DNA from 2 places in the Frigoribacterium sp. R86507 genome. Region 1 is predicted to be linked to the other one. Evidence: predicted binding sites of a transcription regulator. Region 1 holds the regulator's gene; the other holds the start of a gene.
What was found. The regulator LexA, encoded in region 1, represses DNA repair genes until DNA is damaged. The targets are predictions, from matches to a motif close to TCGAACANNTGTTCGA.
Positions count from the first base shown of each region.

Region 1 (6,667 bases):
GTCGACGGGATGCCGCTGACGCGCGGGTCGGGCTGGACGGCCTGACGGAGCGCCCGGGCGAACGCCTTGAACTCGGCCTCGGCGATGTGGTGCGGATCGCGCCCGCCCAGCACGCGGACGTGCACGGTGATGCCGGCGTGGAAGGTGATCGCCTCGAAGACGTGACGGACCATCGAGCCGGTGAAGTGCCCGCCGATGAGGTGGTACTCGAACCCCTCGGGCTCACCCGTGTGCACGAGGTACGGACGCCCCGACACGTCGACGACAGCCTGCACGAGGGCCTCGTCGAGCGGGACGAGCGCGTCACCGTAGCGCGAGATGCCGGACTTGTCGCCGAGCGCCTGCTTCAGCGCGGTGCCGAACGTGATGCCGATGTCTTCGACCGTGTGGTGCACGTCGATGTGTGTGTCGCCCGTCGCCGCGACGTCGAGGTCGATCAACGAGTGCTTCGAGAGCGCCGTCAGGAGGTGGTCGAAGAACGGGACCGACGAGTCGATCGTCGATCGGCCCGAACCGTCGAGGTCGAGGGCGAGCGTGATGCTCGACTCGCTCGTGGCACGCGAGAGGGAGGCGGTACGGGCGGCACTGGTCGTCTCGGTCACGTCGGTCACGAAGAGAGCCTAATGTCGCGGAGCGCCTTAAGGAACGCGGTGGTCTCGGCCTCGGTGCCCGCACTGACCCTCAGGTGGTTCGGAATGCCGAGGTTGCGGACGATGACACCCCGCTCGAGCAGGCGCTCGAAGACGTCGGTCGGGTCGTCGACCCCTCCGAAGAGGACGAAGTTCGACCAGGTGGGCCACGGCTCGTACCCGAGTTCGGTCAACTCGTGCACGATGCGGTCACGCTGGGCCTTGATGTCGTCGACCATGGCGAGCATCTCGCTCGCGTGCGAGAGCGCCGCGACGGCCGCCGCCTGCGTCAGGGACGAGAGGTGGTACGGGAGGCGCACGAGACGCAGCGCGTCGGCCACGGCCGGGTGCGCGGCCAGGTAGCCGACCCGGGCACCGGCGAACGCGAACGCCTTGCTCATCGTGCGGGACACGACCAGCCGTTCGCGACCTGCCAGCAGGGTCAGTGCCGTCGGCTGATCGGCCGGCATGAACTCGGCGTAGGCCTCGTCGACGAAGACGATGCCGTCCGTGGCGTCGTAGGCAGCCTGGATCGTGGCGAGATCGAGGGGGGTGCCCGTGGGGTTGTTCGGTCCGCAGAAGAAGACGATGTCGGGACGGGAGCGTTCGATCTCGGAGACCGCGGTCTCGGGTGAGATGCGGAACCCCTCGTCACGGCGACCCTCGACCCATCGACTGCCGGTGCCCGTGGCGATGATCGAGTGCATCGAGTAGGTGGGAGGGAACCCCAGGACGGAGCGGCCCGGGCCGCCGAAGGCCTGGAGGAGCTGCTGGATGACCTCGTTGGAGCCGTTCGCCGCCCAGATGTTGTCTCGGGTGAGACCGTGCCCGAGGTAAGCCGCCAGCGAATCACGCAGCGTCGTGAACTCGCGATCGGGATACCGGTTGACGTCGAGGACCGCCCGGGCCACCGATTCGACGATGTCGCGAGCGACGTCTTCGGGAATGGGATGCGTGTTCTCGTTGACGTTGAGAGCGACCGGGACCTTCTTCTGGGGAGCGCCGTACGGCGTCAGTCCCCGGAGATCGTCACGGATGGGTAGGTCGTCGAGACTGAAGGACACCCCACCATCGTACGGGCGGGCCGACGGTGTGTCGGGTCGTTCGCCGTCGCGCAGACGCAACGCCGACGGGCCGGACCGCCCACCTCGCCGGCGACGGTGCTTCAGCGAGCGTACTGAGCGGGGACGGCGAGGCTCTGACCGGCGGAGACCTCGGCGCTCGGAAGGTTGTTGAGCGAGACGAGGTCGGCGATGACGTCGCGCGGATCGGCATCGGGGTCGATCTCTGACGCGACCTGCCAGAGCGTCTCGCCACCGTCGACGGTCACGTGCTGGAACTCGGTGCGACCCGTCGTGTCGGACGCGACGGCGCCGCCTCCGTTGAGGACGAGCGCGCCTGCCACGACGACGAGCGGGACCGCCACGAGCGCGGCGACGACCGCACGACCCCGCCGGGTGATGCGCAGGCGCGTGCGCACGACTCGGGTCGAGTCGACGGGGGACGCAACTGCTGATGCTGAGGTGACGCTCATGAGGTGGTCCTTTCACCTTGGAAGACAGGGGACGAGTTCGTGCCCGGCACTCGGCCGGGAATGCCGGACACGAAGACGTGTTCCGAACATACATTCGATTGCTGACGCTTTCAACCCCTGCGATGGGTAATCCAGGTCGAAATCGATCCGGATCAGAGAGGAAGAACGCGACACACTCGAACATGTGTTTTGTCGACACCGCCTGATCGGATACGGTTTCGATCGGTGGTAGGAGTCAAACAGGGACCACCGACATCGACGGCAGGAGACCCATGAGCGACCCGAAGCGCACCCCGCAGGCGGCCCCCGACGCCCCCCGTCAGCTCGATCCCGGCGTCCTCCCCCGCAAGGAGTTGACGGCGAAGCAAGCGTCGATCCTCGCCGCGATCACCGAGAGCATCGGTCACCGCGGGTATCCCCCGAGCATGCGCGAGATCGGCGACGCCGTCGGCCTCAAGTCCCTGTCGAGCGTCACGCACCAGCTCAACCAGCTCGAACTCGCCGGCAAGATCCGCCGTGACCCGAACCGACCCCGAGCCCTCGAGGTCCTCGTGGATGCCACGGCGCCGACGGCTCCCCCGTCGACCGTCTTCACGACGAGTGACGACGGCGACACGGCTCACGTCCCCATGGTGGGACGGATCGCGGCCGGCATCCCCATCACGGCCGAGCAGCAGATCGAGGACGTGATGCCGCTGCCACGACAACTCGTCGGCAAGGGTGAACTGTTCATGCTGCGGGTGGTCGGAGACTCGATGATCGACGCGGCGATCTGCGACGGGGACTGGGTCGTCGTGCGGCAGCAGCAGGACGCCGAGAACGGTGACATCGTCGCGGCCATGCTCGACGACGAGGCGACCGTCAAGGTGTTCCGCCAGCGAGACGGCCACACCTGGCTGCTTCCCCGGAACAGCGCGTTCGAGCCCATCGTCGGCGACCACGCACAGATCGTCGGCAAGGTCGTCGCCGTCCTGCGGTCGGTCTGACGAACGCACCACCCACTTACGCGCCACCCGGCACACGACGAAGCGCCGACCACCTCGAGGTGGTCGGCGCTTCGTCGTGTGACGACCCGGGGCTCGGCGTCAGCGACCGACGCCCACGGGTGCGACATAGGGCGTGAGCCCGGCGACGTCACTCGGGTAGACCCGGGCGTGGACCCGGGTGCCTTCTTCTTCGTAGTCGGTGCTGACGATGCGTCCGGAGTCGTGCAGGTGCGAGACCACGTCGCCGCGGTCGTACGGCACCAGCAGGTCGAGCTCGATCTCGGGTTCGGGCAGCACGGCCGCGATGCGGGCGAGCAGGTCGTCGATGCCCTCACCCGTCCGAGCCGAGACGAAGACCGCCGTCGGTTCGAGACCGAGCAGGACGAGACGCTGGTCGTCGTCGACGAGGTCGCTCTTGTTGAAGACGACGATCTCGGCGATGTCGCGACCGTCGACCTCGGCGATGACGTCCCGGACGGTCGCGAGCTGAGCGGCAGGGTCGGGGTGCGACCCGTCGACGACGTGCACGATGACGTCGGATGCCTCGACCTCTTCGAGCGTCGACCGGAACGCCTCGACCAGCTGGTGAGGCAAGTTGCGCACGAATCCGACCGTGTCCGCGTACGTGAAGGGACGACCGTCCGCCGTCACGCTCTTGCGGACCGTCGCGTCGAGGGTGGCGAACAACGCGTTCTCGACCAGGACGCCCGCGCTGGTGAGCCGGTTGAGCAGGCTGGATTTGCCCGCGTTGGTGTAGCCCGCGATGGCGACCGTGGGCACCTCGTTGCGGTCGCGGTTGGCCCGCTTGGCGTCGCGGGCCGGCTTCATCTCTTTGATCTGTTTGCGGAGCCGGGCCATGCGGGTGTGGATGCGGCGCCGGTCGAGCTCGATCTTGGTTTCACCAGGCCCGCGGCTGCCCATTCCGGCACCCGCGCCTCCGACTTGCCCACCGGCCTGGCGCGACATCGACTCGCCCCAACCGCGGAGGCGCGGCAGGAGGTACTCGAGCTGGGCGAGTTCGACCTGCGCCTTGCCCTCGCGGCTCTTGGCGTGCTGGCTGAAGATGTCGAGGATCACGGCGGTGCGGTCGATGACCTTCACCTTGACGACGTCTTCGAGGGCGCGCCGCTGGCTGGGGGCCAGTTCGGTGTCGGCGATGACGGTGTCGGCACCGAGGGCGGCGACCGTCCCCCGGAGCTCTTCGGCTTTGCCCTTGCCCAGGTAGGTGCTCGGGTCGGGATTCGGTCGTCTCTGCAGCAGCCCGTCGAGGACGACGGCACCCGCCGTCTCGGCGAGGGCGGCGAGCTCACGCAGGGAGTTCTCGGCGTCGGACATCGAACCCTGCGAGTACACGCCGATGAGGACGACGTTCTCGAGGCGCAGTTGGCGGTACTCGACCTCGGTGACGTCCTGCAGTTCGGTCGAGAGGCCCGCCACGCGGCGGAGGGCCTGGCGGTCGTCGCGCTCCGACTGGTCGCCGTCGGAGCCGCCGTCGTCGTGGAGCGATCGGGTCTGGATGGCCTGGGCCGGCGAGAAGACGGTGTAACCGGAGGCCCTCTGGGCCGCACGATCGAGGACGCGCGCGACGACGTCGTCGGGCTGGTCGTTCCGCTCGGAGTCAAGCGGTGTCGTGGTGTGGTCTGTCATCGGGGTGATACTAACCCTTTCGGTGTGCGGAGAGCAGGGAACGAACCCCCTGCTGATGTTCGGTAGGTTGGCGAGCATGGCCAGCGACCACTACTTCTCACCCCAGCCCGGCAGCGCGGCCAAGCCCAGGACGATCGACGTCGTCCTCGCGGGCCGTGAGTTGACGTTGACCACGGCCGCGGGAGTGTTCAGCCCGGGTCGCGTCGACCCGGGCACGTCGGTGCTGCTGGCGGGCGCGCCGACGCCGCCGAGGGCGGGCCATCTGCTGGACGTCGGGTGCGGATGGGGCCCCATCACACTGAGCCTCGCGTTGTCGTCACCCGACGCGACGGTCTGGGCCGTCGACGTGAACGAGAGAGTGCTCGACCTCGTGCGCGCGAACGCACGCTCGATCGGCCTCGAGAACGTCAACGCCGTGACCCCCGACGATGTTCCCGCCGACCTGCGCTTCGCGACGATCTGGTCGAATCCGCCGATCCGGGTCGGAAAGGCCGAGCTGCACTCCCTGCTCGAACGGTGGCTCCCCCGACTCGACGTGGGATCGGATGCCTGGCTGGTCGTGCAGAAGAACCTGGGGGCCGACTCCCTGCAGCGCTGGATGAACGAGACCATGGCCGACGTCGTCGACGTGACCCGCGCCTCCACCAGCAAGGGGTACCGGATCTTGCGCGCCGAGCGCCTCACCGACGCCGACTGACCCGACGCCCTGTGCAGGCCTCGCCGTAGCCCCGGTCGCCGGTCGACCTCAGAGGTCGAGCACGCCGGCCTCAGAGGTCGAGCGCGCCGGTGAAGACGAGTTCGGCCGGCCCGCTGAGCGAGACGTGCTCGCCGTCGTCGTGGTGGCTGATCGAGACGCCCACGACCCCTCCGGGAACGTCGACCAACCAGCCCTCGGGCGCCGAGGCCCCAGCCCAGTACCGCGTGGCCAGGGCCGCCGCTGCCGCACCGGTGCCGCACGAGAGCGTCTCGCCGCTGCCGCGCTCGTGGACCCGCATGCGGATGCGCCCGAGCCCGTCGACCACGAGCGGATCGGCGGGAACCACGAACTCGACGTTGGCCCCGCCGGCCGGCGCCGGGTCGATGATCGGCACGTAGGTCAGGTCGAGGCCGTCCAGTTCGTCGTCGCCGGCGAGGGCCACCACCACGTGGGGGTTGCCGACCGAGATCGGCAGGCCCGGACGGGCGGCGTGCAGTGCGCGCGCCCGGACGACCGGGTCGTCGTCGCCGAGTCGCCAGGGCCCCAGGTCGACGCGGAAGCCCGTGCCGTCGCGACGCACCTCGCGAGCGCCGGCCCGCGTGCCGACGACGAGCACGTCGTCCTCGCCCAGCTGGACCAACCCCCGCTCGAGGAGGTAACGCGCGAAGACGCGGATGCCGTTGCCACACATCTCGGCCGGACTGCCGTCGGCGTTGTGGTAGTCCATGAACCACTCGGCGCGGGGCTCGGCCTCGAGCAGGGCCGCCTCGGTGGACAACGCTGCCGTACGGACCGCACGGATGACGCCGTCGCCGCCCACCCCGAAGCGCCGATCGGCCAGGGCCCGGATCATGGCGGGCGTCAGGTCGGTGCCGGCGTCGGGATCGGTGAACAGGACGAAGTCGTTGCCGGTGCCCTGCCCCTTGGTGAACTGCAGCGTGGTGGTCACCCGAGGAGTCTAGCCACGGCCTGGTCGACGGCCTGGGCGTCGCCCGAGCGAGACCACTCGACGTCGTTGTATCGCCGGAACCAGCTCGCCTGACGGCGGGCGTAGCGACGGGTGAGGGCCGCCGTGGCCTCGATCGCCTCGGTCTCGGCGAGTTCCCCCCGGATCTGGGCGACCGCCTGCGCGTAGCCGATCGCCCGGCCCGCCGTGACCCCCCGCTCGAGCCCG
Region 1 covers NZ_CP139002.1:1,621,877-1,628,543, reverse strand. The annotation lists gene hisB (imidazoleglycerol-phosphate dehydratase HisB) at 1-602, opposite strand, end outside; gene SJY14_RS07760 (histidinol-phosphate transaminase) at 608-1,693, opposite strand; gene SJY14_RS07755 (LysM peptidoglycan-binding domain-containing protein) at 1,795-2,163, opposite strand; gene lexA (transcriptional repressor LexA) at 2,436-3,149, shown strand; gene hflX (GTPase HflX) at 3,249-4,796, opposite strand; gene SJY14_RS07740 (class I SAM-dependent methyltransferase) at 4,873-5,493, shown strand; gene dapF (diaminopimelate epimerase) at 5,564-6,442, opposite strand; gene miaA (tRNA (adenosine(37)-N6)-dimethylallyltransferase MiaA) at 6,439-6,667, opposite strand, start outside.

Region 2 (6,667 bases), 640 kb from region 1:
GGTGATGAGCACCTCTTTGCGGATCTTGGTCATGCCCTTGCCCGAGCGCAGGATGAACGGCACGCCGGCCCAGCGGCGGGTCTTGACCTCGAACTCGACCTCGGCGAGGGTCTCGGTCTGACGGTCGTTGTCGACACCGTCCTCGTCGGCGTACGCGGGGACGTCCTTGCCGTCGATGGTGCCGGCCGCGTACTGGGCACGACGGCTCGAGGCGACCGGGTCGGCGTCCTTGACCCACGTGGCCCGCAGGACGCGCGCGATCTCGCTGCGCAGCTCGACCGAGTCGATGCTCGACGGGGCGTCCATCGCGATGACGGCGAGCACCTGCAGCAGGTGGCTCTGGATCATGTCGATCAGCGCGCCGGCCTTGTCGTAGTACTGGGCGCGACCCTCGAGGCCGAGGACCTCGTCGTAGAAGATCTCGACCTTCTCGATGTTCTCGCTGTTCCAGACCGGCTCGAACAGGCGGTTGGCGAAGCGCAGGCCGATCATGTTGAGGACCGTGGCGCGACCGAGGAAGTGGTCGGTGCGGTGGATGCGCTCTTCGGGGACGATCTTGAGCAGCTCGGCGTTCAGCTCGCGAGCGCTCTCTTCGTCCGAGCCGAACGGCTTCTCGAGCGCGAGACGCAGGCCGTCGGGCAGGTCGATCTCGGCGAGCGCCTGGATCACCTTGGTGCTGATCGCGGGCGGCAGGGCGAAGTACATCACCGGGGTGCCCTCGCTGGCCTCGAACAGGGCCTTCAGGTGCTCGACCGTGGTCGGGTCGCCCTGGATGTACCGGCTCGACGCCAGCGTCTTCTTGGCGAGGTCGCTGCCGGCGTCGCCGTTGAAGGCGGTCTTGACGACGTCGTCCCATTCTTCGGGGCTGCGCTCGCTGCGGCCGGTGCCGATGAGCTGGACGTCGACGCCGCGGTCGCTCTTGAGCAGGCTCGCGAGGCCGGGGAGCAGCAGACGCTCGGTGAGGTCTCCGCTGGCTCCGAGGATGATGAGGGTGGTGGTGTCTGTCACAGTGCAGCTTTCGTGGGAGGGCGGCGATCGTGTCGTCGCTGGTCGATCAGGCGGCGGGGGTTCTCGGGGCCACGGGTGTCAACGCACAGGGGGGACGGGCATTCCCGTCGACCGCCCCGGCCGCGGAGGGCACGGGTCGCGTCTCGGCGCCGGTGCCCGGTCAACCGTACTGCTCCCCGGGGGTGAGCGCCGTATCGGGGTCAGCGGGCAGGGTCGGCGTCGCCGTCCTGCACGGTGTCGTGCGGGGCGGTGTCGCGGGGCGCGCTGTCGTCGTCGACCGGCCCCGTGCTGTCGGTGCCGCCCACCCGGCCGCCGGTGTCGTCGTCGTCCGCCGCGCGCGCCTCCTCGGCGGCGTCGTCCTCGGGGCGGGGTGCCGTGGTGTCGTCGGGGTCGAGCGCGGCGATGATGCGCCCGAGCGAGACGGCGATGGAGACGCCGCCGCTCGTGTCGGTGGTCGGACGGTCGCGATGGCGGTCGACGGCGTCCCAGAGGTCGGCGACGCGGCGCCGGGCGTCGGTGAACGCGTCGATGTCCTCGGCCCCGTGGCGCCGGATCACGGTGGCGACGCCGTGCACGGCATGGGCGACGTCGGGCGCGAGGTCGTCGGGCATGCCGATCTGGCGGCCGATCCGACGGCCGAGGATGCCCGAGACCTCGGCGACGTCCTGCAGGTGGAACGAGACGCGCTCGTACGTGGCGAGGTCGGCGTACTCCTGCCCGAGGTCGCGGCGGCGGAGCATCCACCGCGGGTTCATGTGCCGGGACTCGTCCGCGTACGCGACGGTCTCGCGCACGCGGCGGAGGGTGCTCGGCAGGACGCCCACGCGTCGCTCCCACTCGTCGTCCTCGAGGGGCCAGGGCGTCTCGAAGACGCCGGCGATCTCGTCGGCCCGGTCGGCGAGGGAGTCCTTCACCCGGGTGAGGCGGGCCTCGGCGCGCGAGGCGTAGAGCGGCGGCACGAGCACCAGGTTGACCACGACGCCGATGACGACGCCGACCCCGATCTGGACGATGTAGCCCAGCGAGTACGCCTCGGCGTTCGCGCCGCCGAGCAGCAGGACGAAGAGCCCGGCCGTCAGCACCCAGTCGCGTCCGGCACCGAGCCAGCGGATGCCCGCCACGAGCACGCCGACCCCGACGACGAGTGCCACGGCGAGCACCCCGGGCTGTCCGTCCTGCAGCGCGAAGACCGCCGTGGCGAGGCCGATGCCGACGACCAGGCCGAGGAGCACCTGGAGCCCCTGGCGGAGCGAGCTCTTGATCGTCGGGTACATCGCGATCACGGCGCCGAGCGGCGCGTAGTAGGGGTAGTCGGCCGCGACGCCGGGCACCCGCGGCGCGATCCAGTAGGCGAGGGCCGCGGCGAGCGCCGTCTTCACGGCGAGCAGGAGGCGCGGCTGGGCCAGCAGGACGCGTGTCCAGTGGGTCGCGGTGCGGGCGTCACGACGCAGGGCGGCCCGGCGATCGGGCGGAGTGGGGCGTCGATCGGGCATGCCCCGATGATGACAGGCCACGCGACGCCGCGGGTGGGCCCGGCGGTGGGACGGCACGATCGGAGCGACGTACACTGGTCGAACACCTGTTCGAACGACCCGGCCGGGGGTTCAGCAGCCCGAGGTACCGACCATGAGCTTCACCCACCTGCGCGTCGCGTCGGCGTTCAGCGCCCACCACGGCACGGCGCACCCGAAGGCGCTCGTCGACGCCGCCGTCGCGGCGGGTGCCGACGCGGCGGCGATCACCGACCGTGACGGGCTGTATGGGGCGATCCGGCACGTCGGGGCCTGTCGGACGGCGGGCGTCGACCCGATCGTCGGGGTCGAGCTGGGCTGCCGGGACGACCGCGAGGGGGTCGTGGGCGGTGGTGCGGACGGCGGGGGTCCCGACGGAGGCGGCGGTGCGGCCGGCGGGGTCGACCGCATCGTGGTGCTGGCGCACGGGGCGCGGGGCGGCGGGCCGGCGAAGGCGGGGTGGGCGGCGCTGTGTCGGCTGATCAGCGCGTCGCACGGTCGGGCCACCCGTCGCGCCAGCGGAAGTGCCAACAGCGTGGCGACCATCGCCCGGTCCCGGGTGCGGGGCTTCGTCCAGGGCGAGACCGAGCCGGCGGCGACCGTGCTGCTGGGGCCCGACTCCGACGTGGGTCGGCTGGTCCAGGCGGGTCGACACAGCGAAGCCGCGGCGTCCCTCGCCGACTGGGCGGCGACGCTGCCGGGCGGGGTGGTGGTCGAGGTGGTCTGCCATCTGACCGAGCCGGGCGAGAGCCGTAGCATCCGGCACGCGGCACGCATGCTCGAGCTCGCGGACCACGTCGGGGTGCCCGCCGTGCTCACGAACGCCGTGCGGTACCTCGACCCCGACGAGGCCGTCACGGCCGACGTGCTCGACTCGGCCGGCCACCTGGCCGCCCTCGGCTCGTTCCGGCCGCAGCCGAACGCCCAGGCGTACCTCAAGGGCCCCGCCGACATGCGCCGGCTGGCCCGTCTGGTGAGCGACGCCTCGTCGTTGCCCCGCAGCGCCGGCGACGAGATGCTCGCCGCGACCGAGCGCCTGGCCGATCGGTGCCGCCTCGACCCCGTCGCCGACCTCGGCTGGGGCCGCCCGAAGGTGCCCGAGCTCAGCGCGATCGGCGTCGACGGTGACCCCGACCAGGCGCTGTTCCGGCAGGCCCAGGCCGGTGTCACCGAACGCTTCGGCGACGCCGACCGGGCCCTGCGCGACAAGGTCGAAGACCGCATGCGCTACGAACTCGGCATCATCACCGGGTTCGGCTTCGCCGGGTACTTCCTCACCGTGGCCGACGTCTCGGCGCTGATGCGCGACCTGCGGGTGCGCAACGCGGCGCGGGGTTCCGGTGCCGGCAGCCTCGTCACCTACCTGCTGCGCATCTCGAACGTCGACCCGATCGAGCACGACCTGCTGTTCGAACGGTTCCTCGGCAACAAGCGCGAGACCCTGCCCGACATCGACATCGACGTCGAGGCGGCCCGGCGGCACGAGGTCTACCGGGCGATCTTCGACCGGTACGGCAGCAACCGGGTCACGCTCATGTCGATGCAGTCGACGTACCGCGGGCGCGGTGCAGTGCGCGACGCCGGTCTCGCACTGGGGCTCGACGACGAGCAGATCGACCTCGTGGCCAAGAACGTCTGGCGGTCGAACGCCCGTGACCTGCGCACCGCGATGGCCGAGAAACCCGAACTGCGCGAGATCGCCGAGCTGGCCCGCAGCAACGACCAGATCGACCTGCTCGTCGACCTCAGCGAACGGCTCGACCGTCTGCCCCGGCACATCTCTATGCACCCGTGCGGGGTGATCCTCGGCGACTCCGACCTGCTCAGCACGACCCCCGTCCAACCGAGCGGCATCGGCCTGCCGATGAGCCAGTTCGACAAGTACGACATGAACGACGCCGGCCTGCTCAAGCTCGACGTCCTCGGCGTCCGCATGCAGAGCTCGCTCGCCTACGCCCTCGACGAGATCGAACGCGTGAACGGCCCGCGTGCCGCCCTGGCCGGCGCCCTGCCGGTCGACGTGCCCTACGTGAACCGTCAGGGCCGCATCGAGCTCGACGAGATCCCCCACGACGACGAACCCACCTTCGAGGCGATCCGCACCACGCACACGCTCGGCATGTTCCAGATCGAGAGCCCCGGGCAGCGCGAGCTGATCGGCAAGATGCAGCCCGACCGCTACGAAGACCTGATCGCCGACATCTCGCTGTTCCGCCCCGGCCCGATGAAGGGCAACATGATCGCGCCGTTCCTCGACACCAAGCACGGGTTCCAGCAGCCCGACTACCTGCACCCGAGCTTCGCGTCGTTCCTCGACGACAGCTACGGGGTGGTCATCTACCACGAGCACGTGCTGCGCATCCTCGAGGCGACGATGCAGGTGTCGCTCGCCGAGGCCGACGAGATCCGGCGACACATGGGCAAGGGCGACGACGACGCGCTCGAAGCCACCTTCCGCGAGCGCACCCGGGGCAACCTCGACCCCGCGACCGGGAGGCGACGCTTCGACGACGCCGCGGTCGACCGCATCTGGGCCGCGCTCAAGGGGTTCGGGTCGTTCGGCTTCTGCAAGGCCCACGGGGCCGCGTTCGCCCTGCCGACCTACCAGAGCGCCTGGCTGAAGACCCACTACCCGGCCGAGTTCCTGGCCGGCATCCTCACCCACGATCCCGGCATGTACCCGAAACGGCTGCTGCTGACCGAGGCGCGACGCATGGGCGTCCCCGTGCTGCCGCTCGACGTCAACGCCTCGACCGACGTCTACCGGGTCGAGCGCCTGCGACCGCCGGCGACCCCGATCGCGCCGACCCGGGTGGGCGACCTCGGACTGCGGCTGTCGCTGGCCGACGTGCACGGCATCAGCGACGCCGAGCTGGCCCGGGTGGTCGTGAACCGTCCCTACGACTCCATCACCGACTTCTGGCAGCGGGCGACGCCGTCCCGGTCGCTGTTCGAACGCCTGGCGCAGGTCGGAGCACTCGACTCGGTCGCCGGGCCGGGCCGCACCCGCGGCGACGTCCTGGCCCGGGTGCGGGCGCTCACCGGCCGGTCGTCGCGCCCCAAGGCCACCGACGTCGAGAACCAGCTCGACTTCTCGATCGACGACTCCGACACGGTGCCGACCGGCACGCCCGACGTCGACGCCCGACAGCGGGTCGCCGACGAGCTCGACATCCTGTCGATGGAGGTCAGCGAGCACGTGATCGAGAGCTACCGGCCCATGCTCGACGACCTGGGCGTGGTGCGCGCCGCCGACCTGCGCGACCACTGGAACGGCACGACCGTGCTCGTGGCGGGCATCCGCATCGCGACCCAGACCCCGCCGATGCGCAGCGGCAAGCGCGTGGTCTTCATCAGCCTCGACGACGGGAGCGGCTGCTCCGACTCAACCTTCTTCGAAGAGGCGCAGGCCCGCGCCGGCTCCCTGCTGTTCGGCACCCAGCTGATGGTGATCCAGGGGCGCACGCGTCGCACCGGCGAGCGGGGCATCTCGCTCGAGGCCGAGAACGCGTGGGACCTCAAGGCGATGTGGCGCGACTGGAACGCGACCCGCGCCTCCTCGTCCCTGGCCGTCGGCAACTCCTGACCCCTGTCGCCACCCCGGCCACCGGGGCCGCCGATCGCCCGCACGTGTCGCAGCGGCCAGGAATAGTCGACGCCCCGTGCGTAGGGTGGCGCCATGAGCGATCAGCAGGCCAAGGGAAGCTACGTCGAGCCGGGCCAGGAGTACACCCGCGACACCAACTACATCGAGGACCGCATCACGCGCGACGCCGTCGACGGTTGGCCGGTCGAGTCCGGCCGCTACCGCCTCGTGGCCGCCCGGGCGTGCCCGTGGGCGAACCGCAGCGTGATCTCGCGACGTCTGCTCGGGCTCGAGGACGCGATCTCGCTCGGCCTGCCCGGCCCCACGCACGACGCCCGCAGCTGGACCTTCGACCTCGACCCCGACGGTCGCGACCCCGTCCTGGGCATCGAGCGCCTTCAAGAGGCCTTCTTCGCCCGCACCCCCGACTACCCGCGCGGCATCACCGTTCCGGCGATCGTCGACGTGCCGAGCGGCAAGGTCGTCACGAACGACTTCCCGCAGATCACGCTCGACTTCGCGACCGAGTGGACCGCCTTCCACCGTGAGGGCGCCCCCGACC
Region 2 covers NZ_CP139002.1:2,257,233-2,263,899, forward strand. The annotation lists gene SJY14_RS10665 (glucose-6-phosphate dehydrogenase) at 1-1,008, opposite strand, end outside; gene SJY14_RS10670 (aromatic acid exporter family protein) at 1,209-2,501, opposite strand; gene SJY14_RS10675 (DNA polymerase III subunit alpha) at 2,635-6,105, shown strand; gene SJY14_RS10680 (glutathione S-transferase family protein) at 6,199-6,667, shown strand, end outside.
Region 2: SJY14_RS10675 (DNA polymerase III subunit alpha) is a predicted target of LexA. The motif match lies at 2,580-2,595, and genes of this name have one in related genera.